Undibacterium parvum: one gene and its partner. The protein of the gene in region 1 interacts with the protein of each later gene in a pairwise test. Links are inferred from orthologs where the notes say so. Each region holds a gene or a part of one and is shown on either strand. Other genes may lie near its edges.

Region 1 (6,336 bases):
TCATTTGATTCGCGTACTTCTGGAATCGTTAACTTTCGGCTAGAGGCAACTGATGGTTTGAACTCGGGTACGATAGCCGCGCACATCGGTGGTGCAGGCAGTGGGTTTTCCGGGAGTTTTAATAGTAATAGCTTCGATTGGGGCTTGCCATTCTTTTTTGGCCGAAGGGTTTTTGTCGCCATAAAAGATGCCAACACGGCTTATGGCAAAGGCCCATATTGGGCGTATTAAAATAACTTCATGCCTAGTTGTTCCCAAATTGATTGATAGCGGAATTAGCCTTGACTGGCGCTAGCAATTCAGCGAAAAACCCTGCCGTTCTGCAGCTATTCTGCACCTACCTAGGTGCAGTTTTTTTGTTTACTGATAAACTGACGTTTTTCCCCTTTGAGAATGCAGATGGAAGCGACCAAAGTTATAGAATTCGAGCTGCCGCAGATGGATGTGGGCAGTAGTTGCACCGCGGCTGCCTGGGCGCGTGTGCCTGATGCGCCCAGTGCGGCCGAAAAGCTGCGATTAAAAACGCGCATCAAGCAATTACTGCATGAAAAAAAAGCCGTCCTGGTAGCGCATTATTATGTGGATGCAGAGTTGCAGGATTTGGCAGAAGAAACCGGAGGCTGCGTTTCCGATTCTTTAGAGATGGCCAGATTCGGGCGTGATCACGCCGCCCAGACTTTGATCGTGGCGGGTGTGAAGTTTATGGGGGAAACTGCCAAGATACTCAGCCCTGAAAAAACCATCTTGATGCCCGATCTGGATGCTACGTGCTCGCTCGATCTGGGTTGCCCCTCGGATGAGTTTGCTGCATTCTGCGATGCCCACCCTGATCGCACTGTGGTGGTGTATGCCAATACCAGCGCGGCTGTGAAAGCACGTGCCGATTGGATGGTGACCTCTAGTATCGGTCTCGACATCGTGGCGCACTTACATGCGCAAGGTAAAAAAATCCTGTGGGCGCCGGATAAGCATCTGGGCGGCTATATTCAGCAAAAAACCGGCGCCGATATGTTGTTGTGGCAGGGCTCATGTCTGGTGCATGATGAATTTAAGGGTGTGGAGTTGGATCTACTCAAGGCCGAGTATCCGCATGCAAAAATTTTGGTGCATCCAGAGTCGCCCGCCGCAGTGGTGGCGTTGGCCGATATGGTGGGATCGACTTCGCAAATGATACATGCGGCCATGACGATGGATGCACAAGAATTTATTGTCGCCACCGATAACGGCATCTTGCACAAAATGCAGATGGCAGCACCAGACAAGCGCTTCATCGTCGCCCCTACGGCAGGCAATAGTGCCACTTGTAAGAGTTGCGCGCATTGCCCATGGATGGCAATGAATGGCTTGGCGAATCTATTGTATGCATTGGAAACAGGTAGTGGCGAAATCATTGTCGATCCTAGCGTCGGGAAAAAAGCCAAATTGTGCATCGATCGTATGCTCGATTTTGCAGCGGCAAAAAAAGCCAATGTGCGCCCAAGTTCTGACCTGGCGCAGGAGCAAAAACTTTTTTCAGGAATAGGCCCGGCATAATGCGGGTGACGCATAGCGTGGCCACGCTATGCGTAAAGAAACGAATAGAGAAATGAGTCAATCAATGAGTCAATCAATGAGTAGTAATTTAAAGAATAATTTCGCACCCTTCGACCTTGATCTGCACACGGCTTTTCAGCGCAACGTGGCCATCGCTTTGGACGAAGATATTGGCGCTGCCGATTTGACTGGCTTGTTGGTTCCTGATGCGCAGCGTGTGCAGGCACAGGTAATTGTCAGAGAGTCTGCCATTCTCTGTGGTGCGCCCTGGTTTGATGCCGTCATGGCGACTTTGGATGCGTCTATTAGCGTGGATTGGCAGTATGCCGAAGGTGATTTGATGCGCGCCGATACGGTGGTGTGCAAAATCGTCGCGCCGGCGCGCGCCTTACTTACGGCTGAGCGCAGTGCCTTGAATTTTTTACAGATGTTGTCAGCCGTGGCAACGGCCACCCATCGTTACGTGGAGATTACTAAGGGTAGCTCTGCCGCGATACTCGATACACGTAAAACTTTGCCGGGTCTGCGATTGGCGCAAAAATATGCGGTGCGGGTAGGTGGCGGCAAGAATCAAAGGCTGGCTCTGTACGACGGTATTTTGATTAAAGAAAATCATATTGCAGCCGCTGGCGGTATAGAACTGGCTTTGCGCGCAGCTAAGTCTCTTAATGCTGGCGTGACGATACAGATAGAAGTAGAGACTATAGAGCAGTTGCAGCAAGCTTTGCATGCCGGGGCTGTTTCGATTTTATTAGATAATTTCAGTACCGATATGATGCGCGCTGCGGTCGATTTAAATGCCGGCCGCGCCTTGCTGGAGGCTTCCGGCGGAGTCGATATGAGCAGCGTTGCAGTGATAGCGCAAACTGGTGTTGATCGCATTTCTATCGGCAGTCTGACCAAGGATATTCGAGCGATTGATTACTCTTTGCGGATTATCTGAGTTTGATGCAGTGATTGCTTCCGCCTTATTCACGCTAGAAATTAAATAGGGCATAGGCCGCTTGCGCAGTATCCATGCGGGTTGCGAGCCAGATAGGCTGGTAACCCGCATGGATACTGGGCGCTGGCGTTGCCACCTTCAAAAAGTCTAAATTATTTCTTGCGCTTAGGTGATAGCACCGTCGCCAGTGCTTTTGGCATGGTATCGGGATAGTCGCGGCTAAAATGTAAGCCTCGGCTTTCGCGCCGTGACAACGCGCTATTGACGATCAGCGAAGCGACTTCGACCAGATTACGCAGCTCTAATAGATTATTGCTGATGCGGAAATTAGCGTAATACTCGTCGATCTCCTCCTTGAGCAATTTAATGCGGTGCTTGGCGCGCTCCAGGCGTTTGGTGGTGCGCACTATGCCTACGTAATTCCACATGAAGCGGCGCAACTCGTCCCAATTATGGGCAATCACCACTTCTTCATCGGCATCCGAAACGCGGCTTTCATCCCAGTCGGGCAAGTAGGGCAGGGCCACCAGTTCTTGCTCGGCGATGTGCAAGGCGGCAGCCTTACCAATTACCAGACATTCAAGCAGAGAGTTACTGGCTAGGCGGTTAGCGCCGTGCAGCCCGGTGTAGGCGGTTTCACCGACCGCGTACAAACCAGGCAAATCGGTACGACCGGCGGTGTCGGTAACGATACCACCACAGGTGAAATGTACCGCTGGTACCACGGGTATCGGCTGCTTGGTAATGTCTATGCCCAATTCCAGGCAGCGCGCATAGATGGTGGGGAAGTGTTCTTTTAAAAATTCGGGGCTCTTGTGGCTGATGTCTAGTTCTACATAATCCAGACCGCGTTTCTTCATCTCGAAATCGATGGCTCTGGCGACCACATCGCGCGGTGCTAACTCGACCCGTTCATCGTGTTCCAGCATGAAGCGTGAACCCGCTGCATGGCCTGCTTCTGGTGGTAATTTTAAATGGCCGCCTTCACCGCGCACCGCCTCGGTAATTAAGAAGGATTTGGCGTAAGGGTGATACAGGCAAGTCGGGTGGAATTGCATGAACTCCATATTCGCAACGCGGCATCCAGCGCGCCACGCCATCGCGATGCCGTCGCCGGTGGCTGTGTCAGGATTGGTGGTGTACAGATAGACTTTACCGGCACCACCCGTTGCCATCACCGTGTGCTGCGCGCTGAAGGTGTGAACTTCACCACTTTTAACATCTTGTACGTACAAACCTAAGCAGCGCGGTGGCAGGCTGTTGTCACCGATTTTTGTCGAGGTGATGACGTCGATTGCGTAGTGGTGCTCAAATAAACTGATGTTGGGGTGATTGCGTACTTGCTGCTCTAAGGTGGTTTGCACCGCGTGGCCGGTGGCGTCGGCCGCATGGATGATGCGACGCTGGCTGTGCCCACCCTCTCGCGTCAAATGAAAACCAAGTTCAGCCTCGTCGTCACGCGTAAACGGTACGCCTTGATCTATCAGCCAATCGATCGCTTCACGACCATGTTCTATGATGTAGCGGGTGGCGGTTTCATCGCACAAGCCACCGCCTGCGATCAGGGTGTCGGAAATATGCTGTTCGTGACTATCTCCCGAGTCCAGTACTGCAGCGATTCCGCCTTGTGCCCAGTCACTGGCACCATCTAATAAAGTACGCTTTGAAATCACCGCAACTTTGCGGGTCTTTGCTAAATGCAGTGCCACTGATAAACCGGCTAAGCCACTACCCACAATTGCTACATCAAATTTCATCATAAAACAGGCCGTAAAAATTAATCGTTAATTCCGCGTCGGAAGCTGAACTATAGGTGATATTGAGGCGCGCGTTTGTTATTGACCGATTTTCTCGCCGCAATATCGACTTACATAGACTCAGGCTTATTCAGTCACGATCACTGGCTTTACTTTGGCGGCAGCCTGTTTCGCCAAATTTCGTGCGGTATCGGTGTCTTTGGCTCGGGCCAATGCGACCCCCATGCGGCGACGAGTGAAAGACTCAGGTTTTCCAAACAGGCGGATATCCACTCCCGGTGTTTGCAAGGCTTCGGCTACACCTTCAAATGCTATCCCCGCGTGTTCGTGCTGACCATAAATCACCGCCGATGCTGCTGGCGTATGCAGTGAGACATCGACAGGCAAACCTAAAATAGCTTTTGCGTGCAGTTCAAATTCGCTTTGATATTGGCTAGCCATGGTGACCATGCCAGTGTCGTGAGGGCGCGGGCTTACTTCGGAAAACCAAACCATTTCGTCTTTGACGAATAGCTCAACGCCGAACAATCCTAATCCACCCAAATCATCGGTGACTTTTTTAGAAATCTCACGGGCGCGCTCCAAGGCGCGTGCATGCATCACTTGCGGTTGCCATGATTCGACGTAATCCCCCTGTACTTGCACATGTCCGATAGGTTCGCAAAAATGAGTTTCGACCTGACCATTTTTTCCTATGGCGCGCACCGTCAGTTGTGTGATTTCATAGTCGAAATCGACGAAGCCCTCAACGATAACGCGACCGGCATTGACGCGTCCGCCGGAAGCTGCGTAATCCCAGGCGGCTTGAACTTCGCCTGCATGATCGATCTTGGATTGCCCTTTGCCGGACGAAGACATGACAGGCTTAATGATGCACGGGAAGCCTATTTCAGCGCAGGCCTCTTGCAACTCTTGCAGATTATCGGCAAAGCGGTAAGCCGAGGTTGGCAGGCTCAAAGTTTCTGCCGCCAGTCTGCGTATGCCTTCCCGGTTCATTGTCAGCCAGGCTGCGCGCGCGGTTGGAATGACGCGAACTTTGCCCGCAGTTTCTAGTTCAACTAAGGTGGCGGTGGCGATTGCTTCAATTTCAGGTACCACCAGATCAGGTTTTTCCAGCGCGATTAGTTGCGCCAGTGCTGCACCATCGGTCATGTCTATCACGTGCGCGCGATGCGCCACTTGATGGCCGGGCGCATTTGGGTAGCGATCAACGGCGATCACTTCGACACCGAGTCGCTGTAGAGAAATGATCACTTCTTTGCCGAGTTCACCGGACCCAAGTAGCATTACCTTGGTGGCGGTTGGGGAGAGAGGTGTGCCAAGTCGTTTAATTGTATTCATTGTGTGATGCGAAGTGAAAATAAAGGGATATCTTAAAATGCGCTGATCCGCCGCCAGCCGAAATAAGGCAGTGAACTTTTTGGCGCGCTGAGGTGATCTAATTAATTCAAATTATACTTTCGATTTATCGCCGATAATGTCCTTGAAGTGCAAAGAAACTATGTAAAACACTTGACACGGTGCTTTACTGCTTGATCTAATGCCGCATGCAGATTTTCTGCGGACCGTGATAGATGGACGACCAACAAGGCATACGAAGACATCGTTGCGACGTTAAACTTTTGTGAGGGGGCGTAAGTGAATAAAACAGAATTAATCGATCATATTGCGAAAACAGCCGACATTTCTAAGGCTGCGTCAGCGCGCGCTTTGGATGCTTTGATCGGTGCAGTAAAAGTAACTTTGAAAAAAGGTAACACGGTAACTCTGGTTGGATTCGGGACCTTCTCCGTCGGCAAGCGTGCCGCTAGAACTGGTCGTAATCCACGTACCGGTGAAGCAATTAAAATCAAAGCAGCCAAGGTTCCTAAATTTAAACCTGGCAAAGCTTTGAAAGATGCTGTAAACTAATGGACTTCGTGGCGCGGTGACAAGCGCTGCAATGTTGTTCGTGTGTGTGATGGGGCGCTTAGCTCAGTTGGTAGAGCGGAGCCCTTACAAGGCTTAGGTCGGGAGTTCGAGCCTCTCAGCGCCCACCATAACACTGATAACATAGAGTAGTAAATTAGGAGTGGTAGTTCAGCTGGTTAGAATACCGGCCTG
Region 2 (3,543 bases), 690 kb from region 1 along the record:
CGACCATGCCCGAGCCTTCGCGCATGGCCGGCGTGATGCCTACCAGTTTGCTGTCTTGCGCTGCCATGTCGCACAACCATTTGCCGAATACCTGGGTGTAGGTTTGCTTGGCCGGTGTACTGGCCGGTTTGATGCCTTCGGCGGGATTGAACTTGCCGGGGCCGTGATACAAAATAGGATCGGCTTCCGCCAGTTTGTAGCCCTGACCTTTTTTGGTTACCACGTGCAAAAATTGCGGACCCTTGAGGTTTTTAATGTTTTGCAGGGTAGGGATCAGCGAATCGAGATCATGGCCGTCGATAGGGCCGATATAGTTGAAGCCAAATTCTTCAAACATGGTGGCCGGGACTATCATGCCCTTGGCATGTTCTTCAAAGCGCTTCGCCAGTTCCAGTACCGGCGAAGGCAAGACCGACTTGCCGACATTGCGCGCGGCGGCGTAAAACTTGCCCGACATCAGGCGTGCCAGATGGCGATTTAAGGCCCCTACCGGCGGCGAGATCGACATGTCGTTGTCGTTAAGTACCACCAGCATATTGATGTCGTCATAGACACCTGCATTGTTCATGGCTTCAAACACCATGCCGGCGGTCATGGAACCATCGCCGATGATCGCCACCGAATGACGGCTCTCACCCTTGGTTTTGGCGGCCAGCGCCATTCCTAAGGCAGCCGAAATCGAGGTCGAGGAGTGACCTACGCCGAAGGTATCGTAAGGACTTTCTGCGCGGCGCGGAAAGCCGGAAACGCCTTCGTATTGACGCAAGCTGTGCATCTGATCGCGCCGGCCAGTCAGAATTTTATGCGGGTAAGTTTGATGGCCGACATCCCACACTAGACGGTCTTCCGGCGTATTAAAGACATAGTGCAGGGCGATCGTCAGCTCTACCGTACCCAGATTTGAAGATAGGTGGCCGCCGGTCTTGGAGACCGAGTCGATCACGAAATCTCGTAGCTCGTCGGCCAGCGGTGGCAATTGCGCGCGCGTCAGTTTGCGCAGATCGGCCGGAGTATTGATATTTTGGAGTAAATTAGTCTGGAGTGTCATAGCTTAAGCTTTCCGCTGCACGATCAGATCTGCCAGCTCGCGCAGTAGCTGAGCTTTTTCGCCAAATGGCAATAAGGCCTGATGCGCATCACGGCAGAGTTTGTCCGCTAGCGCACGGGAGGCGTCTAATCCCAGGAGTGAAACATAGGTAGGTTTATTATCGGCCGCATCTTTGCCTGCGGTTTTTCCCAAGGTTGCCGAATCTGCGGTGGCATCTAAAACGTCATCGACTACCTGAAACGCCAGACCGATGGCCGCGGAATACACGTCTAGTGCGCTTACTTCGCTTGTGGACAGGGTTTTGCCGCTCATCGCACCCATCAAGACCGAGGCGCGTAACAGTGCTCCAGTTTTTAGTCTGTGCATATGCTCTAGTTCTTCCACGTTCAGCGCCAAACCGACACTGGCAAGGTCGATCGCCTGGCCACCGCACATGCCGCGCGAGCCGGCCGCTGTTGCCAGTAATTGCAGCATCGGTAATTTAACCTCGGCACTGGCATCACCTTCCGCCAAGACCAGGAAGGCCTGTGCTTGCAAGGCATCGCCGACCAAGAGCGCGGTGGGCTCATCGTACTTGATGTGTACTGTCGGCTTGCCACGGCGCAGTGCATCGTCATCCATGCAGGGCATGTCGTCATGCACTAGCGAGTAAGCATGGATCATTTCTAAAGCCGCTGCAGCACGCGTGAGTAAGTGCAGCGGCGCATCGAATAGGCGACCGGCGGCATATACCAAGAGCGGGCGCACCCGTTTTCCGCCATCTAAGGCGGCATAGCGCATCGCTTCATGTAAGCGGGTCGGCAATGTGGTGCTGGCAGGAAGCAAATCTGCCAGAGCGATTTCAAATTCGACTTGCGTCGTTTTCATCCACGTCTGGAATTCCGCCAGTTGCGTGCTCATGCTTGAACCTCTTGGCTGTCGTCACTGGCGTAGGGTTTGAGTAAGCCGGCGTCCAGTACCTTGACTTGCTGCTCCACTTTATTGAGTTGATCCGCACAATACTTAATGAGTTCAGAACCCCTTTGATAGGCGCTGACCGAGGCCTCCAGCGCTAAATCGCCAGCTTCCATTTGCGCGACCAACTCGGATAGCTCGGCCATGGCATTTTCAAATGATGCCGGTGCGCTAGTGATGGGTAATTTTTTTGACATAATCGCTTGCAGGTGAAAAAGGAGTTCAACCCTGCATTTTAGAGCAAAGCTATTCCTGCGTGTGGAGTAATCAATCAGATCCTTAGATTGACATCATCAAGCAGAAATTTAGAGGGGAATTCTTGGGAATTCATGTTCGTGTAGCAATTTTCGCTTAGGATAGCGAATTTACTCTTGTTATGTGGCGCTTATAGGGAGAGTGTTTTTCTCTTGATATTTTTTGTATTGTGCTAAAAATATGTTTCCACTAGGCTTTACAAGTGGTTACACTTCTTGGCTTTTTGCATCAGGGCAATACAGCGATAATACTTAAAATAGTGCTGTAAAGAAGTGAAAATTGTGATACAAGCGTTTCCATGTGGAAATTATTCGTATATAGTAAAGTCAAATTCGAGAAACCCGTTTTGCGTAGTATAGTAAAGCTGTAAGCTAATTGATTTTAAAGGCAATTTTGTAAATTAATCATCGTTGCAAGTAAGCGTGAAGAAGTGTCATTATGTTACCGACCTCAACTAAAAAACCGAGTGGTATCTCAGCTGAAATTCATCCGCGAGTGTTAAAGACACCGGCGGAAATTTGGCACGTCTTGATGCAACAGGCAACGCATATGACAGTCGCGCAAATCGATGCGTTTTTAGCTAGATTGGCGAACGCCTTACTGGCAGCCTCAGAGCAATCGAATGATTCTAAAGAAGCTAGCCTGAGTTTTCACGCAGGCCAGTTACTTAAACAAAATGGCTACTCTTTTTATTACCTTGCTTCGGCGGCAATAGAAGCGAATTTTCGTAAAGAGATAGAGGCCTTACAAACCAAGACAGAATCTTTGCTTAACCAGCCAGATGTTGCCTTGACTTTGATCAGCTACGAAGAAATGGATACCAAGCTGGCCTTAGCGCGGGTAAGTCGAACCCTAGAGTTAGGCTGTGCTGAGGAGCTCACTGCGCTGAATATGCGACTGGCAAAATTAATGGACTGTGATAGCGTCGGAATTGCGCAAAATCCATTTCGTCCAGATATTTTCCTAAAGACCATGCAAGCCGTCTGGTGTGAATTCATCCCCGACTCCGCTGCTCATCATTTAATTTTCTCCTTGCTACGTACCGACATCCTGTTTGAGTTGGCACCCATCTATCGCGCGCTCAATGAAACTTTGGTAAGTCAGGGTATTTTGCCTGATTTGCAGGAATCGTATCGCGTCAAGAAAACCACCAGCAGTGTAAAGGCCAAAGTCGATAGCGAAACTGAAACTGAAGCTGAAGCAGAAACTGAGACTCTAAATAGTCATGTCGCGCAAAAGCTGAGGAAATATTTTTCGGCCAACCAAGCCCTACATTCCGGCTCCGA

The links.
Region 2: the proteins of purT (region 1) and EJN92_RS13310 interact in binary tests that used the Escherichia coli proteins (3 or more experiments, as listed by UniProt). The link is inferred for Undibacterium parvum from one-to-one orthologs.

What each region holds. Positions count from the first base shown.
Region 1 is NZ_CP034464.1:3,734,972-3,741,307, forward strand. The notes cover bases 3,468-6,336. They hold purT (formate-dependent phosphoribosylglycinamide formyltransferase), read right to left. Parts: upstream 5,575-6,336; coding sequence 4,360-5,574; downstream 3,468-4,359. Other genes in these bases: nadB (L-aspartate oxidase), read right to left, coding at 3,468-4,233; EJN92_RS16340 (HU family DNA-binding protein), read left to right, coding at 5,872-6,144. Also shown: EJN92_RS16315 (DUF3443 domain-containing protein), read left to right, coding at 1-231; quinolinate synthase NadA, read left to right, coding at 394-1,533; nadC (carboxylating nicotinate-nucleotide diphosphorylase), read left to right, coding at 1,610-2,476; more of nadB, read right to left, coding at 2,629-3,467. UniProt on the Escherichia coli protein: Involved in the de novo purine biosynthesis. Catalyzes the transfer of formate to 5-phospho-ribosyl-glycinamide (GAR), producing 5-phospho-ribosyl-N-formylglycinamide (FGAR). Formate is provided by PurU via hydrolysis of 10-formyl-tetrahydrofolate.
Region 2 is NZ_CP034464.1:3,044,983-3,048,525, forward strand. Bases 1-2,841 are described here. They hold EJN92_RS13310 (polyprenyl synthetase family protein), read right to left. Parts: upstream 1,949-2,841; coding sequence 1,052-1,948; downstream 1-1,051. Other genes in these bases: dxs (1-deoxy-D-xylulose-5-phosphate synthase), read right to left, coding at 1-1,048; EJN92_RS13315 (exodeoxyribonuclease VII small subunit), read right to left, coding at 1,945-2,199; EJN92_RS13320 (DUF1631 family protein), read left to right, coding at 2,696-2,841. Outside these bases: more of EJN92_RS13320, read left to right, coding at 2,842-3,543.